3 regions of the Caldalkalibacillus salinus genome follow, and region 2 is predicted to be linked to each of the others. Evidence: riboswitches for the same ligand, from Rfam matches in the RefSeq annotation. Region 2 holds a riboswitch; each other region holds the start of a gene.
The links. A riboswitch is a leader RNA that binds a small molecule or an ion and turns the genes downstream of it on or off. The one in region 2 is predicted to bind cobalamin.

Region 1: it holds a riboswitch for cobalamin, as region 2 does, so the genes downstream of both, JKM87_RS10835 (ABC transporter substrate-binding protein) here and JKM87_RS14755 (High-affinity nickel-transporter) in region 2, are expected to answer to the same signal.
Region 3: it holds a riboswitch for cobalamin, as region 2 does, so the genes downstream of both, JKM87_RS04515 (ribonucleoside-diphosphate reductase subunit alpha) here and JKM87_RS14755 (High-affinity nickel-transporter) in region 2, are expected to answer to the same signal.

Annotation. Positions count from the first base shown of each region.
Region 1 covers NZ_JAERVL010000015.1:256,821-262,918, reverse strand. Annotated here, with positions in the region: gene JKM87_RS10850 (DUF5667 domain-containing protein) at 1-131, opposite strand, end outside; gene JKM87_RS10845 (MFS transporter) at 713-1,954, shown strand; gene JKM87_RS10840 (DUF2797 domain-containing protein) at 2,010-2,810, shown strand; cobalamin riboswitch at 2,988-3,178, shown strand; gene JKM87_RS10835 (ABC transporter substrate-binding protein) at 3,404-4,423, shown strand; gene JKM87_RS10830 (FecCD family ABC transporter permease) at 4,386-5,453, shown strand; gene JKM87_RS10825 (adenosylcobinamide amidohydrolase) at 5,446-6,098, shown strand, end outside.
Region 2 covers NZ_JAERVL010000027.1:27,206-33,303, forward strand. Annotated here, with positions in the region: gene cobJ (precorrin-3B C(17)-methyltransferase) at 1-759, opposite strand, end outside; gene JKM87_RS14755 (High-affinity nickel-transporter) at 761-1,453, opposite strand; cobalamin riboswitch at 1,604-1,834, opposite strand; cobalamin riboswitch at 2,012-2,200, opposite strand; gene JKM87_RS14760 (threonine synthase) at 2,268-3,485, opposite strand; gene JKM87_RS14765 (YeiH family protein) at 3,593-4,693, opposite strand; gene JKM87_RS14770 (hypothetical protein) at 4,871-5,041, opposite strand; gene JKM87_RS14775 (ferredoxin family protein) at 5,045-5,341, opposite strand; gene JKM87_RS14780 (FAD-dependent oxidoreductase) at 5,341-6,098, opposite strand, start outside.
Region 3 covers NZ_JAERVL010000004.1:164,797-170,894, forward strand. Annotated here, with positions in the region: gene JKM87_RS04500 (cation:proton antiporter family protein) at 1-887, shown strand, start outside; gene JKM87_RS04505 (DUF116 domain-containing protein) at 1,200-2,042, shown strand; gene JKM87_RS04510 (acyl-CoA thioesterase) at 2,106-2,639, opposite strand; cobalamin riboswitch at 2,877-3,073, shown strand; gene JKM87_RS04515 (ribonucleoside-diphosphate reductase subunit alpha) at 3,342-5,597, shown strand; gene JKM87_RS04520 (ribonucleotide-diphosphate reductase subunit beta) at 5,674-6,098, shown strand, end outside.

The sequences.
Region 1 (6,098 bases), on a different contig from region 2:
TGTTGTTGTTCTGTCGTTTCTTGTGTGACCTCTACCTCTTGTGTCGTTTCTGTAGATTCATCTGCGAATGCGGCCATTGGTGATGAGAACACCATGATCAGTGCCAATGCAGCAATAATATGTTTTTTCATTTTAATTTGACCTCCCAAATACCCATTTTGTTTTTTGCACTATAAAGTTTCGGTCCTTTCTTAATCTTTCAGGGGGCAATCAAAAAAATAGGAACATGGTAGGATAGGATAGAAAAGTGAGGTCAAGAGGTGAAAAATGGCGATATAGAAACTTAAAATCATTCGACATCATTCAACAATGATAGAAAAAGGAGACGTCAAGCTTCAAGGTGTATACGTGTTGCTTAAGACTTAGGTCCTATTCTTTACGGGGGGGGATCAAGTGATGAAGGTTATTCACGACTAATGCTGTTAAGGCCTAGATGATTTTCAATACACTATTAAAACAGATAAATAGACGTCAATAAAAGAATTTGATATATTATTAATGTATACCTGTGCCAAATGTGATGGGGGTATGCAAGATGTTAAACAAAAACAAAACTGAAGAGACTTCGCTTCACATCAAGATTAAACACCTAGACGGAAGTATTAAAAGAGATAGAATTAGTTTTCCGTAGTGCAAATGGTCTCATGATACCTGAAGACTTAGTTTCTTCGGGGCTTTTTTTTGCCAAATTAGAGCGAAGAGGGAGTGTCGTATGAACCGGGTAAAGGATAGGAACAATGCCCAATACCGTTTTTGGTTACTTATTATTATGGTGGGGATTGCCGGATTTTCTCAAGGGATGCTGCTACCCGTTTTAGCTGTTATGCTGGAGAGCATCGGTGTGCCGGCTGCATATAATGGCTTAAATGCTGCAGCTTTATATATAGGGATATTAATCGCCTCTCCTTTTATAGAGAAACCTGTGCGCCGTTACGGTTATAAACCGGTGATCATCATTGGTTTGTTTTTAGTGGTAGGGTCTATGCTTTTGTTCCCTATATGGCAGGCGTTTTGGTTTTGGTTTGTCCTAAGAGTCATTGTCGGTATAGGGGATAACATGCTCCATTTTGCCACGCAGGTGTGGATCACCTCCACTAGTACAAAGGAGAAGAGGGGGCGAAATATCGCCATCTACGGTCTTGCTTTTGGAGCTGGTTTTGGTATCGGTCCGTTGATGACGAGGCTCTTAGACATCAGTGAGTTTCTCCCTTTTATCGTCGCTTCTGCTACAAGTGCGCTGGCATGGTTATTTTTGCTACGTTTGCGTAATGAATGGCCAGATAATGAAATTGAAACAGGTGCAGGATACGGCACTTGGGATAAATATAAGACCGTTTTACGTTTGAGCTGGTTCCCTTTATTGCCGCCTTTTGGGTACGGCTTTCTAGAGGCGTCTTTGCATGGCAACTATCCCGTATATGCCCTTCGATCTGGTATAACGGTTGAGTGGGTCTCTATACTACTTCCGGCTTTTGTAATCGGAAGTTTAGTCACGCAATTGCCCCTAGGTGTGCTCAGTGACCGATATGGTAGAAAGAATATACTATTAATCGTGATGTTACTAGGTTTACTCTTTTTTGGGATCGCGAGCATCGTCGAATCTAATAAGGTTGCATTGTTAGTGGCTTTCACCTTCGCTGGTGCATGCATCGGCTCCATATTCTCACTCGGTATTACGTATATGGCAGATCTTTTACCCAAAAGTCTATTACCAACGGGCAATGTGATGGCAGGTGTTTTCTTTGCTGTAGGGAGTATGACAGGTCCTTTAGTAGGGGGAATATTAATCGATACCGTTGCCGAGGGGAGCATTTATTATGCCATTTGTGGCATGTTACTCATTTTGATAACGTCAGGTCTCATCTTTAGAGAACATGATATAGAGGATGTACAAGATATTAAGGATGTACAAGATATTAAGGATGTTCAAGATTTTCAAGGATATTCAAGATAGGTCAAGTCAACAGACAGTCTCATCATTGATACCTATGGGAAGGAGTGTAAAAGCAATGATCGCAACAGGGATGCTTAAAGGCTTGAAGCACGAATATGAAGAGCCATTAAACTACACGCTGGCGTTTAAAGATGCGTCATTATTCATGAATGATGCCTTAAATCAAACGGTCAGTATTCAATTTGCGGGGCACATCGAATGTGTCTATTGCGGGAGAAAAATAAAAAAGAGCTTTAATAATGGTGCCTGTTACCCGTGTTTTAAAAATAGACCTGAGAACGACCTCTGTATTGTCAAACCTCACGAATGTCACTTTGAACAAGGAACGTGTAGGGATGCAGCATGGGGTGAACAGCATTGCATGGTTCCCCATTACGTTTACTTGGCAGTCAGTAGTGATGTTAAAGTTGGCCTTACTCGAAAGGGGAATGAATTAAAACGCTGGGGGGACCAGGGGGCTAGTTACGCTGTTCCTGTTGCCGAGCTACCCACGAGGAAGATGGCTGGTGAATTGGAAGTGGCTTTAAGTGAATACATAGCTGATAAAACGAACTGGAGAAAGATGTTGAAAGGCGAGTTGCCGGACGTGAGTCTTGAACAGGTACGTCAAGATATTTTGAAGAAAGTACCTGAGGTATTCCACCCTTTCCTACTGCGGGAAGAAGAAGTGATCGCGATTGTTTATCCCCAATTAGAGCAGATCGATAAGATCAAATCATACAATTTAGATAAAACGCCTTGTATTGAAGATCGCTTAATCGGCATTAAAGGACAATATCTGATCTTAGAAAATGGCGTCATTAATATGAAAAAATACGCGGGTTATCATATCTCTGTCACGGTTCATGATTCATAACCTTTTAAGGTAGCGATACAATTAAGGAAGTAGAAGGATATATCAACGTTATAATAGATTTACATTCCTTATTCGTTTCGAGTATAATGAGAGTACACAAAAAGACGCAGCGAACGAGTATGTCGCGTTTATTCATAAACATAAGATAGACCCTATAGGTTCCTTATAGCGTTTAACATTTTTGGGCAGAATACTGCTGAACCTGTATCAACACTATAAGGTGAAAAGGGAAGACTGGTGAGAATCCAGCACGGTCCCGCCACTGTATTCGCTGAGCGTTCCTCATGACCCACTGTGCGTTGCACGGGAAGGGGAGGATGGCGCATGGAAGCGTAAGTCAGGAGACCTGCCTATATGGGGGAGATTTAAGTTCCTTCGGGGAAAAGGAAGCTTAAAGAGAACGGTGGACCTTTTTTATCTCTTAATAGCATAGACCTCACTTTATGATGGTCTATAAGTACAGATAAGGTCTTTCAATCCCTTTATGAGCTCACGCCTTTTCCTCCTGAATGGAAAGGTGTTTTTTTGTGTGCGTCAACATCAAGCGATGTCTTAGTGAACTAGAATGATAGACTACTGAAGGAGTGAAGACAATGGCAAGAGTATTAGGTAAACATGGGCAAGCAAAAGGTTTGTTCCTAGCATTATTATTATCATTCGCCCTTATGATGACAGGTTGTGGTGCAGAAGATGTAGCCAGTGATTTAGAAGGCACATCCCAGGAAGAAGGACAAGAGGAAGAACAAACAGAGACAGGTGGGTCTCAAGACGTTGGTTATCCACTTACAATGACGGATGGTGTCGGTAACGAGCTGACATTGGAAGAAGAGCCACAGACGATTGTATCCACATTGCCTAGTAATACAGAGATTGCGTACGCTCTAGGCTTAGGCGACAAAATGATTGGGGTCTCAGAATGGTGCAATTATCCTGAGGAAGCCCTAGACGTTGACAAAGTTGGAGACATGGATGTCGATGAAGAGACAGTATTGATGATGGCACCAGACCTTTTGCTGGCTTCAGAACATTTACATAATCAATCTCCGGATGTCTTAGACACATTCAGAGAAGCTGGGATCAATGTACTCGTTGTGGCAGACGCTAGCTCTTTTGAAGAAGCGTATGAGAGTATCGAACTTATTGCGCAGGCGACTGGAACGGTTGAACGTGCGGAAGAAGTCGTCGATAACATGAAAGAGAAGTTGACGTCTATCACTGAAAAAGCTGATAGCATTGATGAAGAAGCACGAGTGTGGGTGGAGATTTCACCTGCGCCAGATATATTTACAAGCGGTAGCGGTACATTTATTCACGAAATGCTAGAGTATATCAACGCTGAAAACGCAGCTGGACATTTAGAAGGCTGGCCAAATCTAACAGAAGAAGAAATTGTAGAGTTAAATCCCGATGTAATTGTCACAACTTATGGTTACTATGTTGAACAACCCAAGGAAGAAGTGCTTGGCCGAGAAGGTTGGGCTCACATTCCTGCGATAGAAAATGAACGTGTTTATGATGTAGACAACGACACGGTAACGAGACCAGGACCGCGTTTGGTTGACGGGGTGGAAACACTTGCAACAATCATTTATCCAGAAGTATTCGGCGAATAAGCTTATAGGGTTGTATTTATTTTGTGGAGGGTTTGTACTAGGTACAGCCCTTCTTGGTTTATCTGTGAGTAGTGTCTATATCCCCATCCCGATGATTCTACAAGTGTTAGATAGCAAGTTACTAGGGGTGTCGAGTGCAACGCCTGTACCGGCAAATGTAGAAGCTATCATCTGGGATATACGCTTGCCTCGTGTGTTGCTAGCAACGATCGTTGGCGCAGCGTTAGCTTTAGCCGGCGCAGCGTTCCAAGGGTTGTTACGTAACCCACTTGCAGACCCCTACACGATAGGTGTATCTTCTGGGGCTGCACTAGGAGCTGTGAGTGTGCTCTTTTTCCAGTTCACATTATTTGGACTGGGCACATTCACCTTGCCCGTTGTGGCCATTGTAGGTGGGCTACTTGCTTTAATGCTCGTTTACGGATTGACGCGGTTCGTGAGTCCGACTCTAAGTGTAGAGACCCTTATTTTGGCCGGTATTATTATGAGTTCTTTTATCAGTGCGATTATCGCCTTAGTGATCGCTCTTAGTGGAGAGGAATTACGGCAGATTTTATTCTGGTTAATGGGGAATTTAGGGATGAGAAAATGGCCCTATGTCCAACTGGTGTTTCCTTTTTTTATCGTGGGGACCGTTCTGTTGCTCATGCACACACGTGAGCTTAACGCATTATCTATGGGTGAGGAAGCAGCTCAAAATATCGGGGTTGCTGTCCAGGAGAAGAAGCGCTGGATTCTATTGGGGGCTGCTCTATTGACAGGTGCTTGTGTGGCCGTTTCGGGTATGATTGGCTTTGTCGGACTCGTCATTCCTCACCTGGTACGTCTCGTCGTAGGACCCAATCATAAGCATGTTTTACCCTTATCCTTGTTGGTAGGCGCCTCTTTCTTAACGCTAGCGGATCTTATATCTAGGACGGTTATCGCCCCACAAGAGTTACCCATCGGCGTAATTACAGCTCTGATAGGGGCTCCCGTTTTTGCGCTATTACTCTATCGGGAGAAAGTGGTGAGGACAAATCATGAGTGACGCCATATTAAAAATAGACCGTTTAACGGGTGGCTATGACCACACCCCCATCTTAAAAAATGTGACATTAGATATTATGAAGGGTGAATTCTTTACGCTCTTAGGACCTAATGGGAGCGGGAAAACGACGTTGTTCAAGCTACTTACGGGTGCACTATCCGTAACGGAAGGCAGTGTGACGTTAGCTCGTAAACCTTTAGAGTCCTACAGTAAAAAGGAAAAAGCACGCCTTATCTCCGTCCTTACCCAAGAGCAAACGCACGCTTTTGACTATACGGTAGAAGAAATTGTTTCGCTTGGGCGTTACCCTTATCTCAGCGGATGGTTTCCTAGCTTGACAAAAAAAGACAACCAGGTCATAGAAGAAGTATTGAATCTGACTCAAACGTCTCAATATAAGAAAAAGAGGTTCTCACTTTTGAGTGGGGGGGAGAAACAACGGGTTTTGCTTGCCAAGGCCCTTGTGCAAGAGCCCGAGATCGTCTTACTAGATGAGCCGACCAACCACCTAGATATTCATCATACCTTTCACGTTCTGCAACTCTTGAAAGAGTGGCAACGCCAAAAAGGGTTAACCGTATTCGCTATCCTACATGATCTCAATACTGCTGCGCTTTACTCTGACCGAGTAGGGTTATTAAAAGC
Region 2 (6,098 bases):
ATCCAGCGTATACTTGCGTTGATAACCCCTCGGTGTAATCATTTTGTTATCGTATAGAAAAGTGGATGCGTTCCCGATAATCACCGTGGTTAGCATGCCTATTTCGTGCTCAAGCATGTCCTTCAATGTCGTGATGACGACATGTTCACGATCCCGGTACGCACTTTTAACTAGACCCACAGGCGTTTCCGGTGAACGGTAACGCAGTAGTATCTTTTGAGCTTCGACTATCTGTTTTGTACGTCGACCACTTTTAGGGTTATACAATGACACCACGAAGTCTGCTGCTGCCGCCGCCTCAATTCTTTTGGCAATGAGCTCCCATGGCGTTAAATGATCACTAAGACTGATGGTACAAGCGTCATGCATAACGGGTGCCCCGAGTCGTGAAGCACAAGAGTTGATGGCGGATATGCCAGGCACCACCTCTACAGCGACACCCGTGTCCTCCTTCCAACCTTTTTCAACGAGGACCTCATATACTAACCCTGCCATCCCATATACCCCAGCATCACCACTGGAAATGACGGCAACCTTGCGTCCCTGTTCCGCTAGTTTCACAGCCGCTTGAGCCCTGCTCACTTCTTCGGACATGCCTGTACTTATGATTTCTTGTCCACTTAGTAAACCTTCGATCAATTGGATATACGTTTTGTATCCAATGACACAATCGCTATCTTCAATGGCTTCCTGTGCCCGCTTCGTAATATGGTCAAAACTCCCAGGACCGAATCCAATTACCCATAATTTTCCTTTCATTCTACACACCTCCACCCATGATTTCTGTGATCATAAACAGTCCTAATCCGATACTGTACACTCCCGTTATGAGTCCCAATACCATGTACAGATGTCGTTTAAATCTCGCTTTAATAAAACCCCAAGATAATAGAAGCGTCACTAAAATCGTAGAAAACAGGAGCCCAACGACGAATAACAAAAGGTGAATGGTTGCCGCTGAGTAAGTATCTAAACCAAATGCTGACGATATGATAGCAATCTGACTTGGGCTCTCAACGCCTATACCGTGAATAATACCTACAATCATGGCCCCTACAGCCCCCATTTTCACAGGTGAGAATGAAGCACTTGGCAACTTTGCAGTCAACCACTCTTGGATGAGGGTGATGCGACTTTTGAGCTGATCATCTTTCTTAGTCCGATAGACACTGTAAATGATGACACCTCCTAAGATAATCAATGTTAAACTTACGAGCCCTTCCATCCATTGTTGAACAGGACTTGAAAGTCGGGTTCCGAAGAAAATGGTTAACAGTCCTACGAACAAAACCATCATCCCGTGTCCGCAGGCATACATGACACCTAGCGTGACTTGTCTACTTTTTTCTTCTTCACTTCCAACCATGTCAGCAATGGCGGCGATATGGTCGCCATCAACTCCATGGCGCATGCCTACCATAATGGCAAACAGCGCAAATGACATTAACTCCATTTTTTTACCTCCTTTTTGCATGAATGAATAATAATGGTATAGATACAACTAAAAAATGCACCTCTACGAAGATAGAGGTGCAGAAATAACGTACGAGACCGTAAACTTGTCCACTCGATTTCTACACACACCTATAACCCGTAGGCTGTGAAGCGAACAGGATAGTAGGCAGGTCTCCTGACTTAGGTTCATCGTTGATGTGGCGTCTTCCCAAAACAATCTAGCTCCTTTTACTAGAATTATCTCAGTGACATCAACCACTCACTCCCCATTACAGTGGCGGGCACCGTGACGGACTTTCACCGTTCTTCCCTTTTAAGCGATCCTTAGCAACGCCGAATGAACGTTGGCTGCATAAGAACCGCACCTAATCCTGTTTGTATTCAGTTGTACAACTAGCTCACCAATCTAGCATTCATGCTATTAAAAAAACCTTAACACGAAGGTTAAGGTTTGAGACATACGTTGACAATCGTTAAGCACGGGCACTCATCTATTGTCAGTAACGAGATGACATGAGTACGCGTTGTCTTCACCTTAATTCTCCCCTCCGAAGAATGGTCGTTACATTTAAAAGCAGGTTTCCTGGCTCACGTTCATCTTACTCTTGTCCCTTCCCAGCAAATCGCCAGTGGTTGACAATTTCATCACGTATACAGTAGCGGGGGCTGCACCGGATTCACACCGGTTTCCCTATTATCTTAAGCTTGCAATGAAAACTTAAGCACTTTTAAATGGCATATTTTGTTATTTTATGTGTAACCTTGTCTACATTAAACCTCATCTTAGCATTTATTTCAATAGGTTTTTTGTCTTAATTTTTTAACTTTAGTCGATCTCCCGGCTTTAACACAGGGGCTTCTACTTGCATCGTGTCCGGATACTTAATCCCTTGACCTGTGTTGAGGGCGATCACAGTATCATGATCTTTTATCCATCCATGCTCCCTTAACTGTCGAGCGGCTACAAACGTCGCGGCCCCTTCAGGACAAATAAAAGCACCTTCAAGTGAAGCTATACACTGTTGTTCCTGCACAATGGCTGTATCGTCTACGGCCATGGCACACCCGTCAGTCTCATAGATCGCCTCTAATACAAGGAAATCCCCTATCGCTTTAGGAACGTTAATGCCGAAGGCAATGGTCGAAGCGTCTGTCCAGAAGGTCGACTCTTCTTTCTTATCCTCCCACGCCTGAACAATCGGCGCACACCCCGTTGATTGTACAGCCACAAGTCGAGGCAACGGCCCTTCTATCCACCCCATAGCCATCAATTCCTTCAGCGCTTTATAGATGCCGATGAGACCTACGCCACCTCCAGTAGGATAAAGGATGACATCCGGCATCTGCCAGTCCAACTGCTCTGCTATTTCTAGACCCATTGTCTTCTTCCCTTCAATACGGTAAGGCTCCTTTAAGGTGGAGGCATCATAGAAGCCGACGTCTTGTACGGCCTGCGCCACAATACGACCGGCATCACTGATTAATCCGTCCACAAGGTTTAAATGAGCCCCTGACAGTGCCACTTCAAGTCTTGTGATGGTGGGAGCGCTCACGGGCATGACAATGTATGATTTTATACCCGCTCTCGCAGCGTATAAGGCCCATGCCGCACCAGCATTCCCATTGGTTGGCATGGCGATCGCCTCAACCCCTAACTCCTTTGCTTTTGACACACCGACAGCAGCGCCACGCGCTTTGAATGAACCAGAAGGGACCATCCCTTCATCCTTCATATATAAATGAGGAATGCCCATATTCTCGCCAATACGAGGCATGGAGAGAAGCGGTGTCATCCCTTCTCCTAGGGATACGACATGTTTTTCACGCTTAACGGGGAGTAACTCATGGTATCTCCAAAGTGTGGGCTTACGCTCTTTTAACATCGTTGTTTTAAAATTGTCTGATAGGGCATCAAGATCATAGTCGACGAGCAAGGGCGAGCCACACTGACACAAATGATGCGCTTGATTAACATCGTAATGTGCATCACATTTGGGACAGTATAAATGCGTAACATAACTAAAGCTCATCATTGAACCTCCCTCTATAGATTAAGATTTTCTTTAATACACTCCTTTTACGCGGGTTCACAAGCTAGCCTTAATTAGCACTAGCTAGCGTGACTTTTACTAGAACATCAATGTGAAAGGATGTTTACGAGAAGCACCCCTAGTATCACTAGGCTTGCGTAACCCAGCACACCGTAGCTAACGGTGCGTAGTCCTATTTGCTTAAATTCTCTAACATGAATACTTAGTCCAAGTCCGGCCATAGCCATCGATAAGAATAGCACACTTAATGCAATGAGAAAGTGTGTAAGCCCTATAGGTACAACACCTAGCGTATTAATCATACTGAGCAATAAAAATCCGATGACGAACCAAGGGATCGGCAGGTTTTTAAAACGATGCATTAATGTCTGGTTATCCTGACGGTGATGCGGGTGTTGAGCACCTTCCTTTCGTTCAAACCAATACGCAAGGAATAAAGCGACAGGAATGAGCAGAGCGACTCTACCTAGCTTGACGAGAATAGCCGTTTCACTACTCACTTCACCTGCGGGTGCTGCGGCGGCAATCACATGGGCCAATTCATGTAACGTCGCACCTACAAATAGGCCATAAGTATCAGGTGTCACCCCGAGGAACGGGTATATAAATGTATAAATCATGGTGCCAATCGTCCCTAACACCGCGATATAGGAGACAGCGATCGCCGTTTGGGCTTTTTTAGCCCCAATCAGGGGGGCTACGGCGACAATCGCGGCTGCCCCACAAACAGCAGTCCCTACTGCTATTAAAGCGGATGAATGCGCATCGATTGCAAGCTTATGCCCTAAGTAAAGCATGATGACTAGGGTGAACACAATGACAATAAGGTCCACGGCTAAAACGGTCATACCTGCCGCATATATCTGTTCTAAATTTAAGCGAAGTCCCATTAAGATAATACCGGCCCTTAACAGATACTTTGTACTGAATTGTACGCCCTCAGTGGCAAACGTTGGAACGCCGAAAGTGGCTTTCCATCCCATCCCGAGTAATATAGATAAAATCATAACGCCCATGATGGACAACAAAGGCAAAGCAACGAGTTGTCCCGCGAGTAGAGCTATGAGTAAGGTTAACACCACACCTGCATATAAGCCCTTCTTACTAAACATTCTTTTAATCCAACTTCTTTGTTTATGTACTGGTAGTTGAGTGGATGTATTGTGCTCCACATTCGTCGGTGACATAGTATGGTGTCCTCCAAGTGATAATGTTTCTTATGACAGGAACAAGGTCCTTTACATCTACAATATCATAACGAGACTCGTTTATGGGCGGTAAAATAAAAAGAAGGCAAAATGAGACTTTACGTCTCCTTTTACCTTCATGACGTGTAAACTTCAATTATCATGATTTGAGCTTAATTATCTTAGATCTTTCTCTCTAGCCGACAGATCTAGCTGAATAAGCTCAAACGCCTCCCAGCTACAAAAATGATCTTCCCAAATGACATGACACTTCCGCTCATGTACGCCCATCACAACCCCTCTAACACCATCGCGAACATAAATGACATGATCACCGATCTTGTACATGATTCACCCCAAACGGAAGACGATACCGTGGCCGCCTTTTGGGTACACCCAGTCGATGTTCTCATAAGGGCAACCGATGCGACAGGCTCCACACTCATGGCAGCCCTCATAGCCGACATGCATGCGGATGTCTTCCCACTTGTAGATTTCTGCAGGACAAAATATGGTACACAGCTTATCGGGACAATCAGTCATACAGATTTCGGGATCCTTGACGTGAAGATGGGATTCCGTGTCCGCGTTAAACCTGACCAAATACTGCTTTTCTTCAATGGTCTGTGCCAGTTTTGGCTCGCTCATCACTTCATCACCTTCCAAGCCCGGTATATGTCTCGGGCGATTTTTAATTTCTCTCCAGCGGTCCCGATTTCTCTCCATATTTTCTTTTGTTTCTCTCTTTTGGGGACACCATCTACAGTGAGCATTTGACTGGCCGCTTTGTTCATCATGGGTATATATTCTTCAAAATATTGCGGAAATTTATCAAAGGTGTGTACGGTATCCTTGTATTTTTCCATGTCCTTACCAACAAAACTATTCATGAGTTTCATCCGATATTCATCTAATACGTCCTCAGAATAATCATCCTCTGCTTTGGCTTTTAATATGGTCTCTGCTGCCAGTCTGCCCGAGGTCATCGCCATGTTAGACCCTTCTCTGTGTATGGCGTTCACTAATTGTGCGGCGTCTCCGACCACAACAACCCCGTTTCCAGCGACGCGTGGCATAGAATGATAGCCCCCTTCCGGTATAAGGTGAGCCAAGTATTCCTTCGATTCGCCACCTTGGATATACGGTCGAATCATCGGGTGCTCCTTCACATATTCGAGTAGATCGTATGGTTTCATTTTATGCTTGATGAAGCCAGAAAGTAACGTTCCAATGCCAATACTGATCGTGTCTTTATTCGTATATAAAAATCCTGTGCCCATAAGGTTTTTGGTGGCGTCTCCGAACATTTCAATGGTGCAGCCTTGGTTCTTCTCTAGATTAAATCGACTTTCAATCGTTTTACTGTCGAGTTTAATCACTTCCATGGTCGCTAATGCCACTTCAT
Region 3 (6,098 bases), on a different contig from region 2:
TGTCTAAAATGATACCGATCCTTTACTTGCGTAAGTGGTTTTCATTCCATGAAACCATAGGGGCAGGGGTGCTACTCACATCCACTCTTAGCTTAGTGGTTGCCGCTGCTGCCATCGCCTTAGAAATGGGTCTCATTAGTGAGAATATGAACGGTGCACTTGTCCTTGTCGCTGTGATGACCTGTTTACTATCCCCAGTTGTCTTTAATCGCTGGGTGCCTAAAACGGAAGAAAAACCAACCCGTGTCACAATTATTGGAGCTAATAAACTGACGCTACCGGTGTCCATTGATTTCGAACAGGATGGCTATGATGTCAAACTGTTTGGTCGGGCACAAAGTAAAGTGGCATTAACCGTAACGGCAGAGCAAGTTGACTTCCCGTTAATTGAGCTTGATAGTATTACGGAACAGAAGCTGGAAGAGTATGATGCGTTTGACACAGACTTTCTTATTCTAGGCACGAGCTATGATGAATTGAATATTCAATTGGCTCACTATGCACGCGAGAAAGGGATTAAGAACATTATTATTCATGTAGAGGAGCCTAAGCATCATGCAGCCTTGACCAAGGAAGGTTACACAGTCTTCTCTACTCTGTTTGCTTCGCGGACGTTGTTAAAAACATTGGTCTTACAACCAAAAGTTGGCCGGCTAACGTCACAGCATCATAACTGGGTCAGAGAGATTGTGGTGACCAACATGAACTACAACGACTTACCTATACGCCGCTTGCCTTTTGTGGGAGATGCTTTAATTTTATATATTATACGGGATGAAACGTACCTGGTTCCAGACGGTGACACACCTTTGAAAGTTGGGGATCGATTACTCATTAGTGGACAGAAAGACAATGTGAAAAGAATGAGGAAAGAGTTAGAAGCTTAAATCTGTGTGTGACGGCTTTTGTTACACCAGTGTATCAACGCTAAAAGAAGCGGCCTAGGGTTAGTAGGTCGCTTCTTTTTTCTTTACTCATCAACTGTTCGGTCAATGTGTCATTCTTGAACGGGGGGTAACTCCCCTTTGCGGATGTCCTCCTCCGTTGCTGCAATCTCTCATTCGTCATGCTCCATCATCAGGGCTATGGTAGGTTCCATTTCAATTATCAGAACCAGTACTGATATCCACCTGAATAGGGCGCGTTATACCTACACAACCTAAGCGTAAATATAGACGACCTTTAAAGGAGGAAGTAGATTGGGAGATCACAACAAAGCTGAGCGCCCTCAGTTGGACCGTCCCCGTAAGTTGGGTGGAGATTATGAAGGCTGGGACGGTAATTTAGAAGAAAATAACGGAGACCTAGACACCAGCCCATGGCTATTTCTAAGCTTAAGTGCACTTACAGTCCTAGCTATTTTCATCTCTGTGTTTGTTTTTCTCTACATGATTCAACCTCGTCTTGAGGGGATCCATCCTTACATGTACAGTACTGTGAAATGGGCTTTTGTCCTTCTCAGCGTAACTGTCATTGGCGGTTATATGTGCATCATGCTCACGGTACAGACCGAAAAACCGTTCGCCTTTTTTCTCAAACGTAAAGAAGTGGCCAATAATCCATTGGTTCCAGTCACTTTTATGATCGGGAAACGGTTGGGTTTTTCTAAGGATCGCTTGAAAAATTCTTTACTAAAGATATCCAATGCAGTCAACCGTTCTTTATATCCCAAGGTCCACCCAGATGATTTATTAATTCTTGTACCTAGATGCTTGTCACAAATCATGCGCAAAGAATTAAAGGACCTCACAGAACGCTATGGTGTTAAGTTTCATACGGCGAGTGGAGGAAATAAAGCAAGGGAACTGTTGGTGACTGAACAACCGAGAGCGGTTATCGGTGTGGCTTGTGAACGTGATTTATTTTCGGGGATGCAGGATGTGGATGGACAAATGCCAGTGCTGACCATTGCAAATAAGAGACCGGACGGCCCATGCTTTAATACCTATATTAATCTACAAGAGATGGAAGAGGCTATTAGCTTCTTTTTAGGGCATGAACAAACGGTACCGGACCACTTAAAAAGCTTGGAGCCATCATAGGCCCAAGCTTTTGTGTGCATTTTGTGCCCATATTGACTGACACTCTCAAATGACCTACTCAGATCACTCCCAAGGCTTTCTGATAGTCAGGAAGTCTGCAAGTAGACGACTCTCTTCTCGACGTTGTTTACGTATCTCTGCTCGTTGGGGAGCCGTTTCATGTAACTTCTTTTCTTCTTCCGTCTCAGGGACCACCTTGGGAACCGGAATGGTCTTTTTATTTTCATCAAGGGCAACAAAGGTCAAAAATGACGTCGCAGCAATTTGACGTTCCGCTGTGATGAGATTTTCTGCTATGACCTTCACAAAAACCTCCATGGAACTTTTTCCTGTATAGGTCACGAAAGATTCGAGACAGACGGAGTCGGTCGGTTTGATCGGATGAAGGAAGTCTACAGAATCCATGGATGCGGTGACCACCTGCTGCCGGCAGTGTCTCATCGCCGATATAGACGCAATATCGTCTATGTAGGACATTAATTTCCCTCCGAATAACGTGTCATGATTATTCGTATCGTTTGGAAATACATGACTTGTCTTCACACATCTTGACTCTTTGCATGTTTTACTCTCCACTATTTGACGCTCCTTTTCCATATGAAACTGGTATTGTATCTCTAGTGTTTCTCTATCCTCTGTGATTTAATATATCTCACTTAAGCATAGGCATCCATTAAAAATTTTCTTTGGTTTGTGAGACTTATTATAGACATAAAAAAAGAGGATGTGCAAATGGTTCGCTTAAAATACTATTGATTTAAAAGTTTGAGACTGATAAGATAAATATACGCTCTATAATACAATATTTAGTTTTTATTTAGTTAAAAAACACTATATATAGTTCGGTGTCAAGGTGTCCATGCTCGGACTTAAAAGGGAATTTGGTGTAAAACCAAAGCTGCCCCCGCAACTGTGAGTGCTGACGATTGGGTATGACCACTGTATGTATGAGGTATATCGCCCTATATACGGGAAGGCCCCAAAAAGGATGACGCACAAGTCAGGAGACCTGCCTTAACACGAAAGTTTTCTGTTCTTCGGGGATGGAGAGTTGAAAACGACACACCTATTTCATACAAAGTAACGGTGACAACCCTGCGACGCTCTAGTCAGTAGAACGAGTCAGCTCTCTTCGTATGTTGGGTATTCTATTGTGTCGTTTTGTGAACATACTCTCATCCCAGGACGGGGATGAGTTTTTTTATTTCCCACAGTTTTTGAAACGATTGGGCGCATAAAGAGGACTTATATAACAAAACTTGGCCCTATACAAGTGCCCAAGTGATATAAAAGGAGGAGATGTCAGTGACCCTTACATACGCCAAAGAGAGCTTGATACCTGAAGCCTTACAAACATTTATTGCCTTTAGTTGTCAGTCACTCACCCAAGAACACATAGAGCGAATTTGCACAGATATCCAGAAAGAGTGTGCGGGTAACCTGTCCACAACGGAGGCGATGGCAGCGATCACTCAAAGCACGCTTGAAAAAACATCTGTCGAGGAACCATTCTGGCAATACGTGGCTGCCAGAATGCTAAGGTATCAATTGTATCTTGAGGCAAGTCACCAACGTGGTTACGAGTTAGAGAAAGAGGCCGATAAGATATCGGGCTATGGTTCACTCGTATCTTTAGTCGAACATTTAGTGGGCGAAGGCAGATACGGGCGTTACCTCATGGACTATTACACGAGGGAGGAAATAGCCGAACTCGAAAGGAGTATCAAACCTGAGAGAGATGATTTATTCAACTACGTAGGGCTAAAATTACTAGCTGATCGTTATCTGACAAAAAACAAGCAGGATAAGGTAGAGGAACTGCCACAGGAACGGTTCATGACGGTTGCCATGCACTTAGCTATGAAGGAAAACGATAAAGTCTACTATGCCCAACAATTTTATGAGGTATTATCCCAACATGAAGTGATGGTAGCTACACCGACTTTGAATAACGCAGCTAAACCGTTCCACCAGTTATCCAGTTGCTTTATTGACACAGTAGACGATAATTTGTGGAGCATTTATCAAACGGACCAATCCTTTGCCCAGGTGAGCAAACATGGAGGCGGACAAGGCATCTATGTGGGCAAAATCCGAGCGAGGGGTTCATCTATTAGAGGCCATGATAATAAGAGTGGGGGTGTCATCCCTTGGATTAAAAACTACAATAACACCGCATTGGCGGTCGATCAGCTCGGTGTGAGAAAAGGGGCAGCGGCTATCTATCTAGACGTTTGGCATGCTGATATACTAGACTTTCTCAATATTAAGACCAATAACGGAGATGACCGTTTAAAGGCCCATGATATTTTTCCAGGGGTTTGCATTCCAGATTGTTTCATGGAAGCGGTGGAACAACGAGAGGATTGGTATTTATTCGATCCTCATGAGATACGTGAGGTCATGGGCTTCTCTTTAGAGGATTTTTATGACGATGAAGAGGATAAAGCCTTCTCTGAGCGTTATGCCGCATGTGTTAAAAACCCAGATTTGAAGAAGAAAAAGGTTCCTGCCATTGACATTATGAAAAAAATCATGTCTAGCGCATTTGAAACAGGAACGCCATTCGTCTTTTACAGAGATACAGTCAACAAGGCTAATCCCAATAAACACCAAGGGATGATCTATAGCAGTAATTTATGTACAGAAATTATGCAGAATATGAGTCCGACTGAGTTGATTTCTGAAGAATTAGAGGACGGTGTCATCGTGACTAAAACGAAGCCTGGAGATTTTGTCGTTTGTAATCTGTCCTCGATTAACTTAGGAAAAATGAAAACGAAGGAAGACCTGGCACGTGTGATCCCCATTCAAGTGAGGATGCTAGATAACGTAATTGACTTGAACTTCTATCCTCTTAAGCAGGCAGAGAAAACGAACCAACGTTACCGAGCGATCGGTTTAGGTATCATGGGCTATCATCATTTTCTCGTGAACCATGAAGTGACATGGGAGTCCGAAGCGCATATGGCCTTGATAGACGAATGGTTGGAAGAAGTGGCTTATCAAACCATAGACGCCTCTATGTCACTAGCCAAAGAGAAAGGAAGCTACCCGCTGTTTGAAGGATCTGAATGGCAGGACGGCACGTACTTTGAGCGTCGACAGTACCACTCTCAACGCTGGCAGGATCTCAAAGAAAAGGTACAGCAACATGGTGTCCGAAATGCCTGGCTGATGGCGACGGCACCTACGAGCTCAATCTCGCTTATCACTGGAACAACGGCGGGTATCGATCCTATTTATCGAAAGTTTTTTATGGAGGAGAAGAGAGGCGCGTTCATTCCCCAAACCGCACCAGATTTGACAGAGCAGAACCAATGGTATTACAAAGAAGCGCATCATATTGACCAGCAATGGAGCATTAAGGCCGCTGGGGTACGCCAAAGACATATCGATCAAGCACAAAGCTTTAACATCTATATTACACCAGATATTAAGGCCAAGGCTTTCTTAGAGCTTTACGTACAAGCATGGAAACAACAAATGAAAACCATCTATTATGTTCGTAGTTTAAGCACTGAGATAGAAGAGTGCGTCTCTTGTGCCACGTAAAAATTGCGTCACATAAAGAAAAAAATAATAACACCAAAGACATAGACTCATAGCAATGAGGGAAGGAGAAACAAAAATGGAACTATCGAAGAAAAAGTTATTTAACGAACATGGAGAACGTGACTGGGGAAAGAGGAGAATGATCGGGGGAAATACGACCAATCTTATTGAGTTGAATAACGTTAAATATGAGTGGGCGTATAAAATGTATCGTGCCATGATGAATAATTTTTGGATACCAGAGGAAATTCCGCTCGCGCAAGACGCGAAGGATTATGAAACACTCACAGAAGCAGAGCGGACAAGCTACGATAAAATTCTGAGCTTCCTTATATTCTTAGATTCTCTACAAACGGCTAATCTACCGAATATAAATGAGTACATTACAGCACCTGAAGTCAATCTATGCTTAACGGTACACACGTTTCAGGAGGCGGTTCACTCCCAGAGTTACGGGTATATTTTAGATAGCGTGTGTCGCCCTGAAGTGAGAGAGAAAAT